Regions from separate parts of the Erwinia tracheiphila genome, predicted to be linked through region 2. Evidence: predicted binding sites of a transcription regulator. Region 2 holds the regulator's gene; each other region holds the start of a gene.

Region 1 (7,344 bases), 940 kb from region 2:
GCGCCAGCAGCGTCGCCCAGCTATCGGGTAATGAGTGGCCAGGCGTTTCCTGTGTGGCCGCCTCAAACAATTCCCCCGGCAGATCCTGTATCAACACTTCCTGACCGGCGGCCATAACGATGAGCCAGCGGCAGGTATTTTCCAACTGACGCACGTTGCCTGACCAGCGAAGACGCGTCAGCGCAGTTTCTGTTTCCGGGTGCAGGATTTTTGCTTCAACGCCCAGCTCACGTGCAGCAACCTGCAGGAAATAACGAGCCAAACGAGGAATATCTTCGCGGCGCTCACGGAGGGGGGGCAAATGCACACGGATTACATTTAAGCGATGGAACAGGTCCTCACGGAATTTCCCCTCCTGAACACGCAGCTCCAGATTCTGGTGAGTAGCGGCGATAATGCGCACATCCACCTTGACGGGCGCATAGCCTCCAACCCGATAGAACTGCCCGTCGGCCAGAACGCGCAGTAAACGCGTTTGTACATCCAGCGGCATATCCCCAATTTCATCAAGGAACAACGTGCCGCCGTCTGCCTGCTCGAAACGCCCCTGTCGTATCTGATTTGCGCCGGTGAATGCCCCTTTTTCATGGCCAAACAGTTCGGATTCAATCAAATCTTTGGGTATCGCTGCCATATTTAACGCAATAAACGGCGCTTTGGCGCGTGGACTGTGGCGATGCAGGGCATGAGCAACTAATTCCTTACCCGTTCCCGACTCGCCATTAATCAATACGCTGATCGAGGAACGGGAAAGGCGGCCAATAATGCGAAACACATCCTGCATCGCTGGCGCTTCACCAATAATGTCGGTGGTGGGGCCACTGACCGGCTGATTGCGTGGCTGCTGTTGTTCCCGATAGTGACTGATCGCACGTTCAACCAGCGCAACGGCCTCATCAATATCAAAAGGCTTGGGCAGATAATCAAAGGCACCCTGCTGATAGGCGCTCACCGCCGCATCCAGATCAGAGTGAGCAGTCATAATGATCACCGGAAGCATGGGATGACGCTGTTTGATTTGCTTAAGTAGCACCAGTCCGTCCATTCCTGGCATGCGAATGTCTGAAAGTAAAACGTCTGGGGTTTTGGTTGCAAGGGCATCAAGCACCTCGTTCCCGCTGTCAAAAGTGGCACAGCTTAAACCGGCTCCAGTTAGCGCACGTTCAAGCACCCAGCGGATGGAATTATCGTCATCGACGATCCAAACTATCCCTCGTTGCATAGAAACCTCACTGGCGAATAGGCAGATAAACCGAAAATTCAGTGTGGCCGGGCCAACTGCTGAATTCTATTTTTCCCGAATGCTGATCGATCAGGTTGCGGGCGATGGAAAGGCCCAGTCCGGTCCCGCCTTCCCGGCCGCTGACCATTGGATAAAACAGCGTATCCTGTAATTGTGCCGGGATACCGGGACCATTATCTTCAACATCAATGCGCGCAACCAAACGGTAACGCATTCCATGCAGCGTCAACTGGAACGCTGTGCGGGTACGAAGCGTAATACTGCCGCCTTCTTCACCCAGCGCCTGAAGCGCATTACGAACAACGTTGAGCAGGACCTGCTCGATTTGTTCCGGATCGTGTGGCAGCTCAGGCAGACTCGGGTCGTAATCGCGAACCAGCGTGACATTATCGGGCAGCTCCATTGACACGAGATTGACCACGCGTTCGGCGACCTGATGGATACTTTGCGTAATGTGCATGCCGGGCTGTTGTGGGCCCAGCAGGCGATCAACCAGATTACGCAGGCGATCGGCCTGCTCAATGATCACCCTGGTATACTCGGTTAACGATGGATCGGGGAGTGCTTTCGCCAGTAACTGGGCGGCTCCGCGTAACCCTCCCAGCGGATTTTTAATTTCATGTGCCAGTCCCCGTACAAGATCCCGGGCTGCCGCCTGCTGGGTATGTTGAATCTGTTCCTGGCTGAGACGACGCTGATTATCCATCGGCGCCATTTCAAGCAGGATTAAGCCGTCCGGCAGGCGCTGTGCGGTTAACGACATAATATGCGCACGACTGTCGACCACTAAGGTGACTTCACTGTCGGTGAAACCTTGGCCTGCGTTGAGGCTCTCGCGCATCACGTCAATATTTAACGAAAAATATCCCATCAGTTCCGGGAGCGGGGTACCGAAAAGCTTGCGGGAGCTTTGCGCTAACAGCTGCTGTGCCGCTGGATTGGCGTAGTGCACAACCAGTTCACTGTCGATCAACAATATACTGTTAATGAGAGAGTTGAGAATCTGCCCAGCATCGGGCAGCGTGCCTGTTGCCATACAGCTTTCTCCTGCACTTTTTTGGTGCATTATAGTCTTCTGCCCAGAAATCGTTATCCTGGACGATGAAGCTGTGGTGAAAAAAACCCATCCGAAGATGGGCGAAATTTCCACGGCCACGATAGTTGGCGAAGCGTATGTCAGCCGACCCTTGTGGCAAGCTTTCTGCCAGACTTACAACGGCGATTAAACACTGTAGTACAGCTCGAACTCAACAGGATGTGGCGTCATACGAACGCGATCCAGTTCGGTTTTACGCAGTTCGATGTAGGCATCAATGGTGTCATCAGTGAATACGCCGCCGCGGGTCAGGAACTCGCGATCTTCGTTCAGTGCATTCAGTGCTTCTTCCAGTGAACCTGCCACTTTTGGAATCTCCGCTTCTTCTTCAGGAGGCAGGTCGTACAGGTTTTTGTCCATCGCGTCGCCAGGATGGATTTTGTTGATGATGCCGTCCAGGCCAGCCATCAGAAGGGCAGAGAAGCACAGGTAAGGGTTAGCGGCCGGATCGGGGAAGCGTGCTTCGATACGACGTGCTTTCGGGCTGGCAACCACTGGGATACGGATTGAAGCAGAGCGGTTACGCGCAGAATACGCCAGCATAACAGGTGCTTCATAACCTGGAACCAGACGCTTATAAGAGTTGGTGGTTGGGTTAGACAGCGCGTTGATCGCTTTAGCGTGTTTAATAACACCGCCAATATAGAACAGCGCGGTTTCAGACAGGCCGCCGTACTTGTCACCAGAGAACAGATTGTTGCCGTCTTTAGAAAGGGACATGTGGCAGTGCATACCGGAACCATTATCACCAAAAATAGGTTTTGGCATAAAGGTTGCGGTTTTGCCGTAAGCGTGGGCGATGTTGTGCACAACGTACTTGTAGATCTGAATTTCGTCGGCTTTTTTGGTCATGGTGTTGAAGCGGGTCGCCACTTCGTTCTGACCTGCGGTCGCCACTTCATGGTGGTGAGCTTCAACGACAAGGCCCATTTGCTCCATGGTAAGACACATAGCAGAACGGATGTCCTGTGAAGAGTCGACCGGAGGAACCGGGAAGTAGCCGCCTTTCAGACCGGGGCGGTGGCCTTTGTTGCCACCTTCATATTCTTTACCCGTGTTCCAGGCAGCTTCAATATCGTCGATAGCAACATGGGAACCCGACGTGGTTGCACCGAAACGTACGTCGTCAAACAGGAAAAACTCAGGTTCTGGTCCAAACAGCACGGTGTCGGCGATACCGGAAGAGCGCAGGAAGTCTTCAGCACGTTTAGCAATTGAACGCGGGTCACGGTCATAGCCTTGCATGGTGCCTGGCTCAAGAATGTCACAGCGGATAATCAGCGTAGCATCTTCAAAGAAAGGATCGATAACGGCGGTGCTGGCATCTGGCATCAGGACCATATCGGATTCGTTAATGCCTTTCCAGCCACCAATCGAAGAGCCATCAAACATTTTGCCCTCTTCGAAAAAGTCAGCGTTCACCTGATGAGCGGGGATAGTGACGTGCTGCTCTTTGCCCTTGGTATCGGTAAAACGCAGATCAACAAATTTAACTTCGTGCTCGTTCATCATCGACAGAACGTGTTCAGCGGACATACTTAACTCTCCTGGATTATGTCATTTTCGTCGTGGCCAGAGCTCGCTACGGCTCACATTTTTGCCCCTTAAGGCACAGTTATCCGATAGAAAGAACACTGACAAGCTACCAACTTTAAATACGGAAACCGATATCTTTTGCTTACTTAAATTAAAGCGAAATTTATGCCAACTTTCTTAAATATGCTGAAAAAGCGGTATGATGCGCACTCTGGTAAACCGGAGCCTGCACCATGATGGATTTTTAGCACCGTAATGGTGCTATTAAGTATACTTATCGCACCATTACGGTGCATTTTGTGACCAGTGCGATTGTATTGCACTGTAAATGGCTAAAAAAGCAACCTGACAGTTAATGCTGGTCACTTAAGGTGACCAGCAACCTTTTTATCCGGATATTTCCTGCTCTTTACCCTCAACTCTCTCGGGTAACTTCGCTCTCTTCTACCCGGTAACACAAGCCATTTCGCCTGTTCATACAGGGTTCTCAGTTCTCCCGGCATTTTTCCCGGCGAAGCCCAGGGCAGGGTTATCAGCATCCGGATTATTTCGCTTATCGCTCCACTGAAGCTCAGCTGGTAAGGCAGGTAATCTCCTTTCAGATGGAACGCCATCTGCACCATCTGATATCGCACCAGGTTATAAGCCAGCAGTACCCCCCATAGCTCCTGTCTCACCAGCTCCGGCAGGCGACTGCGTAATGTCCACCGGCTGTCCAGCATACCCTGCTTTGCTTCCCGGTAGCCCAGTTCTGTTTCCCAGCGGTGGCGATATAGCTCGCTGATATCTTTACCCGGATAGCGATTCGGGTCTGTCAGTGACGTCAGCACCTGCCTCTCTTTACCGTCTACCCTGCGGGTCAGCAGTCTTGCCACCATTTCTTCCGGGACCCCTGGCCATTGCTTCCTGGCTCGTGGACTGGTTTTCAGGCATATCAGTTCATCTCCACGCCCCAAACGGCGAACCACCTGATACTGTACGTGTTTTTTCAACGGCAACAACCAGTGACGGTGTTCTCCTGCTGTCTGCCAGTGATGAAGCAGACCCATCGAATAAAATCCCTTATCGAACAGGGTGATACTGTTATTCGGGGTTTTCTCCGTCAGGTGCTCAGCCAGCCGCATTTCACTGACTTTTTCACTGTCGAATGCACTGGCGGCGATCAGATGGCTGCTCAGCTCCATCAGACAAACCATTCGCACCTGAGGATAGCCGCCTTCGCCGTACTGGCTGCTGTGTTTACTGAAGACGGCTCTGTTTTCCGGCGTATCGGCGGTACGCCAGACCACGCCGTCGACAGCAAACAGATTCAGACCGTGCCATTTTGGATGTGCAGCCTGCTGATTCCAGTGCTGCTGTGTGATATCAAAAAGCTCCCGCACTGCATTTTCACCCAGAGTCTTACGGCGCTGAATGACAGCGCTGCGTGCGGTAAAAGGAGCTCCGGTCCGGTCAGTAATATCCATCAGATTGACGATTTCGGTCATCGGACGATCGCAAAAAATGGACATCCCAACGACAAGCCAAATCATGGATTCGAGGGAAAGTTTACGTTTACGCAAAGTAACGGTATCGGTCAGGGTGAGCGCCTGCTGAATAAGCTCGGGAGGAATAAGGTCGGCGAGACTACGGGCGCGCTCAGGAGTGGCGGCATTGATGATGCCGAGGGCCTGGGAAAGTTCCATTTAAAAAGGGTTCCATGATGAACATAGAACCCTTTTTACCGCATAAACCGGATCGGTCAACCGATCCTTAAATGATCGGCATTAACCTGACAGTAATCTTTAATTGATATTTGTGATCCTGTTCAGTCCTTCGATTAACCCGTGTACAATAGTGCGCTATTTCTAATGCCTGAGGCAAAGCTGTGATCGAAAATTTGCGTAACATCGCCATTATTGCCCACGTTGACCACGGTAAAACTACCCTGGTTGATAAGTTACTCCAGCAGTCCGGGACCTTTGACGCCCGTGCTGAAACAACTGAACGCGTAATGGACTCCAACGATTTGGAGAAAGAGCGTGGGATTACCATCCTCGCAAAAAACACCGCCATTAAATGGAAAGACTATCGCATCAATATCGTTGATACCCCAGGACACGCCGACTTCGGTGGTGAGGTTGAACGTGTGATGTCAATGGTTGACTCGGTGCTGCTGGTTGTGGATGCAATGGATGGCCCAATGCCGCAAACCCGTTTCGTGACCAAAAAAGCATTTGCTAATGGCTTGAGGCCGATCGTGGTTATCAACAAAGTTGACCGCCCGGGCGCTCGCCCTGACTGGGTCGTGGATCAAGTGTTTGATCTGTTCGTTAACCTGGATGCAACCGACGATCAGCTCGATTTTCCGGTTATTTATGCCTCTGCGCTGAATGGTATTGCTGGTCTTGAACATACCGATATGGCAGAAGATATGACCCCGCTGTACGAAGCCATCGTGAAGCACGTTTCTCCTCCGCAGGTTGAGGCTGCTGCACCGTTCCAGATGCAGATATCCCAGCTGGATTACAACAACTATGTTGGTGTAATCGGCATTGGCCGCATTAAGCGTGGTAAAGTGAAGCCAAACCAGCAGGTCACTATCGTTGATAGCGAAGGGAAAATCCGCAATGGTAAAGTGGGTAAAGTCCTGACTCACCTTGGTCTGGAGCGTATTGATGCGACCGAGGCGGAAGCGGGCGATATCATCGCCATTACCGGTCTGGGCGAGCTGAATATCTCTGACACCATCTGCGATCCTCAGAATGTGCAGGCGCTGCCAGCACTGAGCGTTGATGAACCCACTGTTACTATGTTCTTTAACGTCAACACCTCTCCTTTCTGCGGTAAAGAAGGAAAGTTTGTAACCTCACGTCAGATCCTTGATCGTCTGAATAAAGAGCTGGTGCACAACGTGGCGCTGCGTGTTGAAGAAACTGCCGATGCTGATGCCTTCCGCGTTTCTGGCCGTGGTGAGCTGCACCTGTCGGTTCTAATCGAAAACATGCGCCGTGAAGGTTTCGAACTGGCGGTATCCCGTCCAAAAGTTATTTTCCGCGAATTCGAAGGCCGTAAACAGGAGCCTTTCGAAAACGTCACCCTAGATATTGAAGAACAGCATCAGGGTGCCGTGATGCAGGCGATGGGTGAACGTAAAGCCGACATGAAAAACATGAACCCGGATGGTAAAGGCCGTGTGCGTCTGGATTATGTTATTCCAAGCCGTGGTCTGATTGGCTTCCGTAACGAATTCATGACCATGACTTCCGGTACGGGTCTGCTGTACTCCACCTTCAGCCACTACGATGATATTCGTCCGGGTGACGTGGGCCAGCGCCAGAACGGCGTGCTGATCTCTAACGGTCAGGGTAAAGCGGTGGCGTTTGCCCTCTTTGGTTTGCAGGATCGCGGTAAGCTGTTCCTGGGACACGGTGCAGAGGTCTATGAAGGTCAGATTATTGGTATTCATAGTCGTTCTAACGACCTGACG
Region 2 (7,344 bases):
TCGCGATGGCTACGGCATACGCTGCCTGCTGACCTCGGACGTGGAAGTCGCTATTATTACTGGTCGCAAGGCCAAACTGCTGGAAGATCGTTGTACAACGCTGGGAATTTCGCATCTTTATCAGGACCAGCCTGATAAGATTCTGGCCTTCCGTGAACTTCTGGATAAACTGTCGCTTCAACCTGAACAAGTAGCATATATTGGTGACGATTTGATCGACTGGCCAGTGATGGCGCAAGTAGGATTGAGCGTAACGGTGGCCGACGCCCATCCTGTGCTTATCCCTCGAGCTAATTATGTTACCCGAATTGCAGGCGGACGTGGTGCGGTACGCGAAATTTGCGATCTACTCCTGATCGCACAGGATAAGTTTGATGAGGCCAAAGGGCAGTCTGTATGAGTAAAACAAGGCGTTGGATTACGCTGTTGCTGGCCCTTGTGGCTATCGTGCTGATCGGCTGGAATCTGGCCGATACCGATAATGGCGCTGCACCCACGACCGTAAACGGTCAGGAGCCAACCTATACCAGCCAAACCTCGAACACGCTGGTCTATAACCCACAGGGGGCACTGAACTACAAACTTGTTTCTGACAAAGTGACTTATTTTTCGGTTGATGCGGTGAGCTGGTTTGATAACCCCATTATGACAACCTATGACGAAAATCAAATCCCCACCTGGTCAGTCCGGGCTGACAAAGCGAAATTGACTAACGACCGCATGCTGTATTTGTATGGTCATGCAGAGGTTAATAGTCTGACTCAGGATGCTCAGTTACAACGAATTAAAACCGACAATGCCGCAGTAAATCTTGTCACTCAGGATGTAACCTCAGAAGATCAGGTAACCCTGTATGGCATCAGCTTTAACTCTACCGGCATGAAAATGCGCGGGAATTTACGGAATAAAACTGCCGAGTTGATTGAAAAGGTCAAAACCTCTTATGAAATTCAAAATACTAAACATCCTTAAGTTTTTGACACTCGGAGTGCTGTTCGCTGCCAGCATGCCCGCTCTCGCGCTGACTGGCGATTCTGATAAGCCAGTGAATGTGGATTCCGAAAACCAGGCACTCGATATGCAAGGTAATGTGGCAACATTTACCGGCAATGTTATCGTGACTCAGGGTTCAATCAAGATCACGGCCGATAAAGTTGTGGTCACTCGCCCCGGCGGCGACAGCAAAAAAACCATCGTTGATGCTTATGGTAATCCTGCTACTTTTTATCAAATGCAGGATAACGGAAAGCCTGTCAAAGGCCACGCACTGAAAATGCACTATGAACTGGCCACAGATTTTGTCGAGCTGACAGGAAACGCTTATCTTGAGCAATTAGATAGCAACGTAAAAGGCGATCGGATCACCTACCTAGTGAAAGAGCAGAAGATGCAAGCTTATGGTAACACCGGTAAACGTGTTACTACTGTCCTGGTTCCATCGCAGTTACAAGACAAAGGCACCACTCAGTCAACCGACCCCAAAAGAGAGTAACTGATTAGCTATGGCGACTTTAATTGCAGAAAACCTGGCCAAAGCTTACAAAGGTCGACGTGTAGTCGAAGATGTCAGCTTGCAGGTCAAATCCGGGGAAATTGTTGGTCTGCTCGGACCAAACGGCGCGGGTAAAACCACCACTTTTTATATGGTTGTCGGGATTGTACACCGCGATGCCGGTCGCATTATTATTGATGACGAAGATATCAGCATTCTGCCCTTACATGCGCGGGCCCGCAGGGGGATTGGTTATCTGCCACAGGAAGCATCGATATTCCGCCGCCTGAGCGTGTTTGACAATCTCATGGCCGTTTTACAAATTCGCGACGATTTAACACCAGAGCAGCGTGAGGATCGTGCTAATGAGTTGATGGAAGAGTTTCATATCAACCATTTGCGTAACAGCCTGGGACAAGCTTTGTCGGGCGGTGAGCGCCGCCGCGTTGAGATAGCCAGGGCACTGGCTGCTAATCCAAAGTTTATCCTGCTGGATGAGCCTTTTGCTGGCGTCGACCCCATTTCGGTAATTGATATTAAAAAGATCATCGAACACCTGCGTAATAGTGGGCTTGGCGTGTTGATAACTGACCACAATGTGCGTGAAACGCTTGCCGTTTGCGAACGCGCCTATATTGTCAGCCAGGGGCATTTAATTGCCCACGGCTCGCCAGAACAAATTCTGGAAGATGAACAAGTTAAACGCGTCTACCTGGGCGAAGAGTTCAGGCTGTGATAAGGCGTGAATTTAATTAGATTTTTGAGGAATCCGTATTCTGAATATGAAGCAAGGTTTGCAACTCAGGCTTAGTCAACAGCTTGCCATGACGCCACAACTGCAACAGGCTATTCGTTTGTTGCAACTCTCTACGCTGGAACTAGCGCAGGAAATTCAGCAGGCCCTGGAAAGCAATCCATTGCTTGAACAAACCGAGATACATGAGGAAGTCGATTCTCGGGAGTATCAGGAAAAAGAAGAGCTGGATACGCGTGAAGCTCTCGAACAAAAGGACATGCCAGAAGAACTGCCGCTCGATGCTACGTGGGATGAAATTTACACGGCTGGCACCCCTTCAGGAACTGGCACTGATTATCATGATGATGAGCTTCCGGTTTATCAGGGTGAAACCACTCAGTCATTGCAGGATTACCTGACATGGCAGATGGATCTGACGCCCTTTACTGATACTGATCGTGCTATTGCCACTTCTATTGTGGATGCCGTCGATGATACCGGTTATCTGACAGTGCCACTTGAAGACATTTTGGAAAGTCTTGGCAATGAAGAGCTGACGATAGAAGAAGTGGAAGCCGTCCTCAAACGGGTGCAGCGTTTCGATCCGATTGGTGTTTGCGCGCGCGATCTGCGTGATTGTCTTATGGTTCAGCTTTCACAATTCTCACCAGAACTGCCTTTTCTTAAAGAGGCATGCCTGATAGTCAGCGAACATCTGGATTTGCTGGCAAATCACGATTTCCGCACCCTGATGCGTGTTACCCGGCTCAAAGAAGATGTACTTAAAAACGCCATGCAGCTGATTCAGTCACTGGATCCACGTCCCGGACAGTCAATTAACACCAGCGAGCCTGAATATGTGATTCCCGATGTACTGGTGCGAAAAATCGCTACGCGCTGGGCAGTTGAACTGAACAACGACAGTGTTCCACGAATAAAAATTAATCAACATTATGCATCTCTGGGCGGTCCGGGCCGTAACGATAACGACAGCCAGTTCATTCGCAGCAATTTGCAGGAAGCAAAATGGCTTATTAAAAGCCTGGAAAGTCGAAATGACACGCTGTTGAAAGTTACCCGCTGCATTGTCGATCAGCAGCAGGCCTTCTTTGAACAGGGAGAAGAATTTATGCGGCCAATGGTACTTGCTGATATTGCTGAAGCAGTCGATATGCATGAATCCACCATCTCCCGTGTGACTACGCAGAAATATCTGCACAGCCCGCGGGGGATTTTTGAACTGAAATATTTTTTCTCCAGCCATGTGAATACGGAAGGCGGAGGCGAAGCATCCTCAACAGCTATCCGTGCACTGGTGAGAAAGTTAATCTCGGCGGAAAATCCCGCTAAACCACTAAGTGATAGTAAGCTCACCACTCTCCTCTCCGAACAGGGAATTATGGTGGCACGGCGCACTGTCGCGAAGTATCGAGAATCTTTATCCATCCCGCCATCAAACCAACGTAAACAGCTGGTCTGAACGAACAGATAAGGAAAAGCGTATGCAACTCAATATTACCGGACAGAATGTAGAAATCACTGAACCATTAAGGGAATTTGTAACGGCAAAATTTGCCAAGCTGGAGCAATATTTTGACCGGATCAATCAAGTGTATATTGTTCTCAAGGTGGAAAAGGTAACGCAAATTGCCGATGCAACACTGCATGTAAACGCGGGTGAGTTGCATGCCACTTCAGAAGAGAAAGACATGTATGCAGCGATTGATGGCCTGATTGATAAGCTGACGCGGCAGCTGAACAAACATAAAGACAAACTAAAGCAGCATTAAACATCACTCTGCAATTGAATATTTTTCAATCACCCTTATTTAATAAGAACGTGATGTAAGATAGTCGGCTCGTACTTTAACAAGAAGTACGAGCCTTTAATCAATAGGGCATGAGACGTTTATCGATGGCTGGAAAGGTGTATCAGGCACGCAAATCAGCCAGTTTGTCAGGCGAAGATAAATACGTAAGTGAAACTATGATGAACAATGAATTAACACTTGAATTGAGTTCGATCCTGAGCCTCTCATGCACCCGAAATGACGTCCATTGCCAAAGCAAGAAGCGGGCGCTGGAAATCATCAGCGAACTGGCTGCGAAACAACTTAATCTGCCACATCAAACTATTTTCGACGCTATCCTGACCCGTGAGCGTATGGGCAGTACAGGTATCGGAAACGGTATCGCCATTCCACACGGCAAGTTGGTTGAAGATACGCTGCGCGCGGTCGGAGTTTTTATCCGACTCGATCAGCCCGTCGCTTTCGATGCCATTGACAATCAACCGGTTGATTTGCTTTTTGCACTTCTGGTACCTGCAGATCAATGCAAAACACACTTACACACCTTGTCGCTTGTTGCTAAACGTCTTGCCGATAAAACGGTTTGCCGTCGCCTACGTGCGGCGCAGAGTGATGAAGAACTTTTCGAAATCATGGCAGAAAGTCCTGACGAGAGCCATTAGGGTGCGATGGTAATTATTTCTCGCACACCTCAGCACATATATCAGCCACAGAAAAGTCTACTTTATTTGTCCTGTTGTGATTTCGCTGAAGAGAAGTGGATGCTGGTTTCTCCCGCGCTACAACCTGACATGCTGGTCCCATCGCATTAATGTGCCACGACTGGCATATTTCTGGATACTGCTCTCAGGACTGCCTGGAAAAATTTGGCTGCTTGAAACGATGTATGAGCGTTTAAAACGATAATTAAAAACGGGTGTAATAAACGCGATCTGCAACTGAATACGTCAAATTCTGCATGGAAAATTGCTTATTGACTGAAACATTTTTTCATACGATGGCAATAACTTTTTTGCGCCGAAAGCGTTAGCAGAGACGCAAAAAACCCGAGAAAGCCAGGCAGGTTCGCTCACGTAGTGAACCTGACGACGAATGACACGGGATTACCTTCAATTTCTGCCTGAACGGTGTCATATGCTACAACTGGGCCTGCGACATCTGTAAACCCGGAACCCAAAAACTGACCTGCCATCAAAAGATGTGCATGAAACACCTTTCATACTTATCTGAAGAATAAAAATAACAGAGGCAGCCATTTCTTTCGTAGGGAATAACAAAGCCTGTCATGGCGGGCGCTACAACCCGGTACAAAAAACGCCGCGTCTTGAAACACTGCTTTTGGATATTAAATGTGCTTGAATAGGTTCTCGCTGAATGGTTGTCCACTGTTCAGATCATCAGGTACAACCCCTGCATAGCCCTTAGCCGTTGCAGCCTTTCCAGGCGGAAGAGAAGCAATATGCTCAGAAAAAGCAGCGAGAAATGGCCTGAGCATGATAAAAATGGGGGCAATCAGGTTATTTTTAAACGATTGTTAAGTTAAGCGACACACCCCGGTGTCATCTGGCAGCTAAAAACGCTAAGTTGTAATGACTCACCAGGGAAGCAATGTATAGTCGCTAATCAGGAGAACAAGTCATGGTGCTGATGATCGTCAGTGGTCGATCCGGTTCTGGCAAGTCCGTGGCGTTACGGGCACTGGAAGATATGGGCTTCTATTGCGTTGATAACCTGCCCGTCGTGCTGCTGCCCGAACTGGCAAATTCGTTGGTCGAACGTAATATATCTGCGGCCGTTAGCATTGACGTACGTAATATGCCGGAATCACCTGAAATCTTCGAAAAAGCGCTGACCAATTTGCCCGAAAGTTTTTCTCCACAGTTACTTTTTCTGGATGCTGATCGCAATACGCTGATTCGCCGATACAGTGACACTCGTCGGTTACATCCTCTTTCCAGCAAAAACCTGTCTCTTGAAAGCGCTATTGATGAGGAAAACGATCTGCTCGAACCTCTGCGCTACAGAGCAGATTTGATTGTTGATACGTCGGAAATGTCAGTTCATGAACTGGCTGAAATGTTACGTAGCCGCCTGCTTGGCAAGCGCGAACGTGAATTAACAATGGTTTTCGAGTCATTTGGCTTTAAACACGGTATCCCGATTGATGCTGATTACGTTTTTGATGTTCGTTTTCTTCCAAACCCACACTGGGACCCTAAGCTACGTCCCATGACTGGTCTTGATCGGCCAGTGACTGCATTTCTGGATCGCCATACGGAAGTGCACAACTTTATCTATCAGACACGCAGTTATCTTGAGTTATGGTTACCCATGCTGGAAACCAATAATCGCAGTTATCTTACTGTTGCTATTGGCTGCACGGGAGGAAAACATCGTTCAGTATACGTTGCAGAACAACTCGCCGACTACTTTCGTACGCGGGGTAAAAACGTACAATCCCGCCACCGCACTCTGGAAAAGCGCAAATCATGACAGTCAGACAAACCGTTGAAATTAAAAATAAGCTAGGTATGCATGCGCGCCCTGCAATGAAACTTTTTGAACTGGTTCAAAACTTTGAGGCAGAGGTGTTATTACGTAATGAAAGCGGCACAGAGGCAGAAGCCAGCAGCGTTATTGCACTACTGATGTTGGACTCGGCTAAAGGTGGACATATCGAAATTGAAGCAACAGGCCTTGAAGAAGAAAAAGCGCTAACTGCCGTAATTGAATTGTTTAATGCCGGTTTCGACGAGGATTAACTTTTTTGTAACCAGGACAATGTCTCGTCCTGGCCATATCTAATTAAAGCAACTTATGGTCCCTCAGAAAGCTCTCGCCACCCAGCTGGTGCATCTGCCGCAGGATCCACTGCTGTCGTTGAAGAATATAGCGAGAAGGCGCATCTGCCCTGAAACGAACAGGATTTGGCAGCACAGCAGCCAGTAATGCGGCCTCTGACATCGTCATACGGCTGGCTGGTTTGTGAAAATAGCGCCGGGAGGCTGCCTCTACGCCGAATACGCCTTCACCAAACTCCGCTATATTCAGATAAACAGTTAAGATTCTTCTTTTGCTCCAGGCCGTCTCAATACCGACGGTCAAGCCGGCTTCAAAACCTTTACGAATCCAGCTACGTCCGTCCCATAGGAACATGTTTTTAGCCGTCTGTTGTGACAGCGTGGACGCCCCTCTCATCCTGCCATCATCGTTATCTAATGCTGTCTGGATAGCCTTTACATCAAATCCCCAATGTTCAGGGAATTTCTGATCTTCTGAGGCAATCACCGCCAGTGGCATCCAGG
Region 3 (7,344 bases), 580 kb from region 2:
ATACGTTAGGATTAAAAAATGTGCGGCGGGGCGATAAATTGGTGGAGGCCCTGCCAGCCACATCCCGGCACACACGACGTCTGCTGCGGCTGCTTCCTTCCGGACCTGACCGAGTTCACAGATTAGTGTTGCGGGAGAACCAACCGGGTCTCCATTGAAAAGCCCCATTCTCTGGAGCAGAAGTATTATCAATGAACGCTGCAGCAATTGCAAGTATATGGCAGATAACCGTTTGTTTCTTGTGCACTTCTGCAATCTTTTTTTCTGACGCTCCCTGACTGCACTAATTTAATGATATAACTGTATGAAATATCTCCAATGCTATCTGTTTCACTTATTTTGGCATTCTGAGAATGCGTAGCTATGACAATCCAGGATAATTTCCGCCAGCGTATCTGGCAAATTGTTGCCGCCATACCTTATGGTAAAGTGACCACTTACGGAGAAATTGCCTGCCTCGCAGGTTCACCCCGCGCAGCCCGTCAGGTAGGTGGCGTATTAAAACGGCTTCCCCCCGAGAGTAAATTACCTTGGCACCGCGTAATTAATAGAATGGGTAAAATTTCACTATCAGGTGATAATCTTGCTCGCCAACGTCAGGCATTGATGGCAGAGGGAATCGAAGTAACGCCTGAGGGAAAAATTGTCCTCAGGCGTTACCGCTGGGAAGTTACAGAGATGACGGCGCAGGAACTGAAGCAGAAGGCGTGACCTGCGTGGGCGATGTCGAGGGGACAGTCGTTGTGGCCTCGTTCTGAGAAGGTAAAGCAACAGAAGGAACAGGAACAAGCACCAACTCTTCTTTTGTTGCCCCATTTGTCACAGCCGTTTTAACCGTTTCAGTTATAAAAACCATCTTACCGTCAACGGCAATCACTGTACTAAGCAAAATGCGTGAATTTGGCTGAATATCAGCAGGGTTAAACGGCAGGATAAAATTGAACGGTGCCTGCTTATCCCCTGTTCTGAGCGAACGCTGTGCAATCACTTTAGAAGGTGCACTGGCAACGGAAGCATCTGATAGCATTACAGTCAGCACCGCACCAGGCGGCAATGCAGCCTTCTGCCGAACATAAACAGAACCGCTAACGTTTGGCTGGCGCAGTGTTGATGATTACCCTGCCACCTGCGAAGCGAGGGACGCAGTTGCAACATCTTGACCTTTATTCACACAGCCCGCGAGCGCAATAGTCAGAACAGTACCAGTGTGAGTACTGGCCAGAGTTTCATTGATTAAGTCTCCATGTGATCAATTTACGAGCGTTATTTTAGCGCGCCAAAAGTGGCAGAAATGTTCTGTCATCCCACCTTAAATCCTGGCACAGGTTAATAATATTTTCCGGGAGGCCCCAAATTCCTCCTCCACGGAAACAAATCACTTCAGGCCCGGTTGACGAAAAGTAATCGGATCCCCACACTATTTTATGCGTCGATGATGAAGGAAAAAAACCAATGGGTCATGCCTTGTAGAACTTATTAAACCTGCTTGAGTTGGAAAAACTGGATGAGAGCCTGTTTCGGGACCAGAGTGCAGACATCGGCCTGCGCCAGTTATTCGGAGGACAGGTTATTGGACAGGCTCTTCACGCGGACAGGCAAACTACCCCATCGGAGAGAGTTATCCATTCCCTTCACAGCTACTTTTTACTCCCCGGAGACAGCCAAAAAGCCATTATTTATGAGGTGGATACATTACGTGATGGGCAAAGTTTCAGTACCAGACGCGTCAGCGCAACACAAAATGGGCATCCCATCTTCTTTATGACCCTTTCTTTCCAGACTCCTGAAGTTGGCCTGGATCATCAAAAAGCCATGCCTGATGTGCCGGGCCCCGACGCTCTCCCTAATGAAAGCGATATTGCCAGAGAGCTTGCTCATTCTATTCCAGTGCGCGTAAAAGAGAAATTTCTTGCAGAGAAACCATTGGAAATACGACCGGTAAAATTTCATAACCCACTTAAGGGTGAAATTGCTCCACCCGTACGTTGTGTCTGGATCCGTGCAAATGGAGTACTACCGACAAAGAAGCATATTCATCAATATTTACTGGGGTATGCTTCCGATTTGAATTTTTTGCCGGTAGCACTGCGACCTCATGGTAAAGGTTTTCTTGAGCCAGACATGCAGGTCGTGACGATTGACCATTCGATGTGATTCCATCGTCACGCGGATTTAAACTAGTGGCTACTTTACAACATTGAAAGTTCCTCGACCTCAGGTGCCAGAGGCCTGGTGCATGGGGAGTTTTATACTCAAGATGGAACGCTGGTTGCTTCAACGGTACAGGAAGGCTTAATGCGTATACGTCAGTCAGCCAGCTGAAAGAGAGGTTTACGGCCCCAAATCGGGGCCGTCTTTTTAAAAGTTACTGTCTTTTATCCACTTAGTGGTTGTAGGCATTTTCACCATGACTGTTGACATCCAGACCCTCGCGCTCCTGATCTTCAGGAACTCGCAGACCAACAATCATGTCAGCCACTTTGAAAGCAATGAAAGCTACCACACCCGTCCAGGCAATGGTCACGCCCACGCTTAACAATTGAATCCAAACCTGATGCCCCATAGTCACACCTGACGCATAGCCTACTCCTCCTAATGAAGAAGAAGCAAAGACACCTGTCAAAATACAGCCCACAATTCCACACACGCCGTGTACGCCGAACACATCACAAGGATCATCGACACGCAGCCACTTTTTCAACGTAGTGACGCCCCACAGACCAGCAAGCCCACCGACGAGACCAATAATTAGCGCACCTCCCACTCCGACATAACCGCAAGCAGGGGTAACCGCGACCAGGCCAGCAATTGCACCCGAACAAACGCCCAGCAAAGACGGTTTTCCACGCAACGCCCATTCTCCAAACGTCCAACTGAGCATCGCCCCTGCCGTTGCCATCACGGTATTCAGAAATGCCAGACCTGCAATTTCGTTAGCGGCGCTTGCGGAACCCGCATTAAAACCGAACCAACCAACATAGAGGATCGCCGTTCCAGTGAATACCATTGGCAGATTGTGAGGTTTGAAGGCTTCTTTACCAAAACCAGCACGTTTGCCCACCAGATAAGCACCAACCAGGCCAGCTACCGCTGCGTTTATGTGAACAACAGTACCGCCAGCAAAGTCCAGTGCTCCATCCTGCGCCAGCAAACCACCTGACCATACCATGTGCGCAATAGGTAAGTAGGAAAAGGTTAACCAAATAGCTACAAAAATTAACACAGCGGAAAACCGCACGCGCTCGGCTATCGAACCAACAATCAGCCCGACAGTGATACAGGCGAAGGAGGCCTGAAAAGATACGTGAATATATTGATAAAACGTGCCTACGAGCGCGGTGAGCTGAATATTTTTCAGCATAGCCATGCTGAAACCACCAAAAAAGGCGTTGCCTTCACTGAAAGCAAGTGAATAGCCATAGAGCATCCATAAAACGCACACCATCGCAAAAGTGACCGACACCTGTGTCATCATCGAAAGAACGTTCTTTGTGCGGATCAGACCACCGTAAAACAATGCAATGCCGGGTAAAGTCATAAACAGCACCAGTGCGGTGCAAATCATCATAAAGGCATTATCCGCTTTATCTACCACTGGTGCTGTTGCGGCCATCACAAGCGACGGTAACAGGGCCAGACCTGCAAGACCAAATACAGCAAGTTTTTTCTTCATTCTAATCCATCCCATTGCAATTCTTAGCCTTTACAGCGCAGCTTCATCATTTTCGCCCGTGCGAATGCGGATAACTCGCTGCAGCTCTGCAACAAAAATTTTACCGTCACCAATTTTCCCGGTGTAGGCTGCTTTACTGATAACATCAACGACTTCATCAAGCTGATCGTCTGTAATGGCAATGTCGATTTTTACCTTAGGCAGGAAGTTCACGCTGTATTCAGCACCGCGATAGAGCTCGGCATGCCCCTTCTGGCGGCCGAAACCTTTTACTGCCGTTACGGTCAGCCCCTGAATACCTATGGAAGAGAGTGCTTCACGCACATCCTCTAATTTAAACGGTTTGATTACCACGGTAACCAGCTTCATACGATCCCCCCCAGGTACTGAAAATGGTTGTTTTACCCGATACATAATCAACAAAGCAAAGGCTGTGCCATAAATTTAAAAACTGCAATTTCCAGACGATTAGCCAGTCATGCTCTGCATCCAAGAGTGGCATTAAAGAAAATTCACACTGAACAGTCTCAGGGCGACAGCCCCGAATAGCACAATTATAGTGCATTGCGTTACAGATATGTGCAGTCTGATCTTCCGGGATAGTTATTTGCCTTATTTTGGGGCAAGCTGAGGCGTTTCATTTGTTTCCAGCTCTGCTCCAGCCAGCTGTAACTGATACATTTGCGCATAGCGGCCATGCTCATCCAGTAGCTGTCTGTGGGTTCCCTGTTCAACAATACGACCACGGTGAAGAACAAAGATAGTATCCGCTTCGATAATTGTGGAAAGACGATGGGCAATCGCCACTAATGTGGTTTGTTGACGAACCAAATGTAGTGCTTTTTGAATTGCCTGCTCAGTGCCGGAGTCAATATTAGCAGTGGCTTCATCAAGGATTAAAAGCTTTGGGCTGGCGACCAGTACTCTGGCCATAGCCAGCAATTGCTTTTGCCCTACAGAGAGGGTGTTACCCTGTTCACCGAGATGAGTATAAATACCCTCAGGCAAGTGTCTGGCCAGGTCAGCCAGTTGCACGGTTTCCAGCACCTGCCATACCACATCCTCGCTGATATCACGGCCCAGTGTAACATTGGCAAAGAACGTGTCCGCCAGCACAACCGGATCCTGCTGAACCAATGCCATATCCTTTCTGAGAACGCGTTGCGAAAGCGAATTTATTGGCCTGCCGTCAAGACGAATCTCACCTTCCAGAAGGGGATAATAGCCCATAATCAAATTAGCAAGCGTGCTTTTTCCACTTCCGGTATGGCCAACTAATGCAACAAAATGACGGGGTGGAATCACAAGATTGACGCCCCTGAGCACCTGATAATCAGCACGATAGGCAAAATTCAGACCGTCTATTTCGATCCGCCCCGAATTAAGCGGCCGATCATCGTTGCCATAGGATTGCTGTCGTGCGTCCATTAACTCAAAAATACGCTCCCCGGCTATTAACGCCTGTTGCAGCATCGACTGCTGGGTCGTTAACTCAATCAGTGGCTCATTCAGACGCCCCAGATAATTAATAAACACATAAAGCACGCCCACTTCAATCCTGCCCTGGCCCGAAAAGCCAAATAACATCATCAGGCCACAGAGAATCAGCGCGGAAAACAAACTGAGTAAAGGCCTCAGAAGAAAGCCATCCAGGCGCAAGGTTTCCATCCTCGCTTGATAATGCAGGCGGCTAGCCTCGCACAGGCGCTTACCAAAGCGGGCCTGCTGGCGAAACTGTTGGATAACGCTCATACCATTGATAGCTTCGTTAAAGCCGTTATTGATATCGGCCAGATAACTGCGTACTCGCCGGACGATCGGGGTGCTGTAGTGCTGATAAATGATCATCACGACGATTACCGCAGGGAAAATAGCCACGGCCACCAGCGCCATTCTCCAGTCGAGGCTGAACATGGCCACCAGCATTGCACTAACAAGCGCAGCACTATGCAGCACCGTGGCGAGCACGGTGACATACAGATCGCGGACAACTTCAGTATCATTGGTCACACGCGAAATGATTTGCCCAACAGGTTGGGTATCGTACGAGCTCAGAGGTTGACGCAACGCAGCATCCATTACATCCGTTCGCAAACGTTGAACCACACCCACCGCTGCCTGATTAAACAGCAATGATTGTGAATAATGCAGTAAGGCTGCCAGCACCTGTAACAGGATATAACTTGCTGCAAGTCCAGCCACTAACCCCACCGGCATATGATGTTTCGCCACCATATGATCGATAAAATAGCTGATAAGCACGGGGCCAAGTACTTCAGCTGCCGCCGAAATCCAGAGAAGCAGCACGGCGAGGCCAAGCGATTTTCGGAAGGGGTGCCCGTAGCGCAGCAGCCTTTTCAGAGTTGGCAAGAGTTCTGTCAAATTAGCCATGAGCAATGTCCTTATCAGCCCCGTCATTGTCCAGAGCGGCTTCCAGCTGTTGATAACGATACATGTCCTGATACCAACCGTTTTGCTCCATCAGTTCACTATGCTGACCACGCTGTGACACTGTGCCTTTTTGCATAACCAGAATCTCACTGGCTTCATTCAATGCAGACAGGCGATGCGCACTGATGATTATCGTTCTCCCCGCCCCCCACCAACGAAGGTTTTGTAAAATCTGATATTCAGTCCGACCATCTACAGCGGAAAGCGCATCGTCGAGAATGAGTATTTCAGCATTTAGCAGCAGTGCTCTTGCAATCGAAATACGCTGTTTTTGGCCGCCGGACAGCATCACTCCTCGCTCTCCCACCTCAGTGTCGTAGCCCTGCGGCAGTTGCATAATATCGTCATGCACATTGGCAAGTCGGGCGGCCTGTTCAATATCGCTCCGGCTAGCCGCTGGCCGACCAAGGGCGATATTGTTTGAAACCGAATCGGAAAACAGAAGAGGCGTCTGGCTGACTACGGCTATGCGGCTGCGCCAGCTGTCCAGCCTTAATGAAGAAAGAGGTATACCATGATAACGAATGTCACCCTGACCGATATCGAAATGTCGTTGAATTAGGCCAAGCAAGGTGCTTTTTCCCGCGCCGGTTGGACCGCAAAGCCCGAGCATCTCGCCCGGCTTAAGGCTGGCATTCAGCTGGCGCAGTGCCGGTTGCTTTGCACCGGGGTAAAAAAATTCACGGATAGCAATCTGTAATTGTCCTCGCTCTTTGGGTAACGTCTCGCTGCCGTCTTTGACCGTCGGGACTTCTGCCAGCAGCGGCGCTATCCTTACCCATGCTGCACTACCGCGCTCCACGATATTAAACATCCACGCCAGCGCGAGCATAGGCCAGATCATCAGACCCAGATACATCACAAAGCTGGTTAACTGCCCAAGCGTCATTTCACCGTGCCAGACCAGCCAGCTACCGCCGCCTACCGCCAACAGATTAGACATACCGATCGCTATGTAGATAGTGGGATCGAAGCGGGCATCGACACGCGCCACGCGCAAATTCTTATTCCCTGTATCCTCAGCAATCTCAGCAAATTTTGCTGACTGGTGATTTTCCAGCCCAAAAGCCTTGATCATACGAATGCTGGTAAGACTTTCCTGAGTCTGATCGTTCAGGGAAGAAAAAGCAGCCTGAGCCAGCCGGAAGCTCTGGTGCAATTGTTCACCGTATCGTTTGATCACGATAGCCATAACCGGCATCGGCAACAGAGCCAGCAGG

What was found. Region 2 encodes sigma-54, which starts transcription at its own class of promoters, with help from an activator protein. Its sites were predicted from a motif close to GTTGGCACANNTTTCGCTNT; they were not measured.
Positions count from the first base shown of each region.
Region 1: the regulator sigma-54 is predicted to act here: its motif matches at 4,029-4,048, upstream of glnA (glutamate--ammonia ligase).
Region 3: the regulator sigma-54 is predicted to act here: its motif matches at 4,095-4,114, upstream of glnK (P-II family nitrogen regulator).

Region 1 is NZ_CP089932.1:4,703,161-4,710,504, forward strand. It holds gene glnG (nitrogen regulation protein NR(I)) at 1-1,222, opposite strand, end outside; gene glnL (nitrogen regulation protein NR(II)) at 1,230-2,279, opposite strand; gene glnA (glutamate--ammonia ligase) at 2,466-3,875, opposite strand; gene LU633_RS24370 (IS4 family transposase) at 4,238-5,560, opposite strand; gene typA (ribosome-dependent GTPase TypA) at 5,743-7,344, shown strand, end outside.
Region 2 is NZ_CP089932.1:720,036-727,379, reverse strand. It holds gene kdsC (3-deoxy-manno-octulosonate-8-phosphatase KdsC) at 1-400, shown strand, start outside; gene lptC (LPS export ABC transporter periplasmic protein LptC) at 397-972, shown strand; gene lptA (lipopolysaccharide ABC transporter substrate-binding protein LptA) at 944-1,492, shown strand; gene lptB (LPS export ABC transporter ATP-binding protein) at 1,503-2,228, shown strand; gene rpoN (RNA polymerase factor sigma-54) at 2,275-3,708, shown strand; gene hpf (ribosome hibernation promoting factor) at 3,731-4,018, shown strand; gene ptsN (PTS IIA-like nitrogen regulatory protein PtsN) at 4,216-4,701, shown strand; gene rapZ (RNase adapter RapZ) at 5,678-6,532, shown strand; gene npr (PTS phosphocarrier protein NPr) at 6,529-6,801, shown strand; gene mtgA (monofunctional biosynthetic peptidoglycan transglycosylase) at 6,845-7,344, opposite strand, start outside.
Region 3 is NZ_CP089932.1:1,301,838-1,309,181, reverse strand. It holds gene LU633_RS06900 (HHA domain-containing protein) at 1-9, shown strand, start outside; RNA gene ffs (signal recognition particle sRNA small type) at 49-145, opposite strand; gene LU633_RS06890 (MGMT family protein) at 364-711, shown strand; partial or broken gene LU633_RS06885 (YbaY family lipoprotein) at 671-1,230, opposite strand; partial or broken gene LU633_RS06880 (acyl-CoA thioesterase domain-containing protein) at 1,483-2,322, shown strand; gene amtB (ammonium transporter AmtB) at 2,384-3,688, opposite strand; gene glnK (P-II family nitrogen regulator) at 3,704-4,042, opposite strand; gene LU633_RS06865 (SmdB family multidrug efflux ABC transporter permease/ATP-binding protein) at 4,286-6,064, opposite strand; gene LU633_RS06860 (SmdA family multidrug ABC transporter permease/ATP-binding protein) at 6,057-7,344, opposite strand, start outside.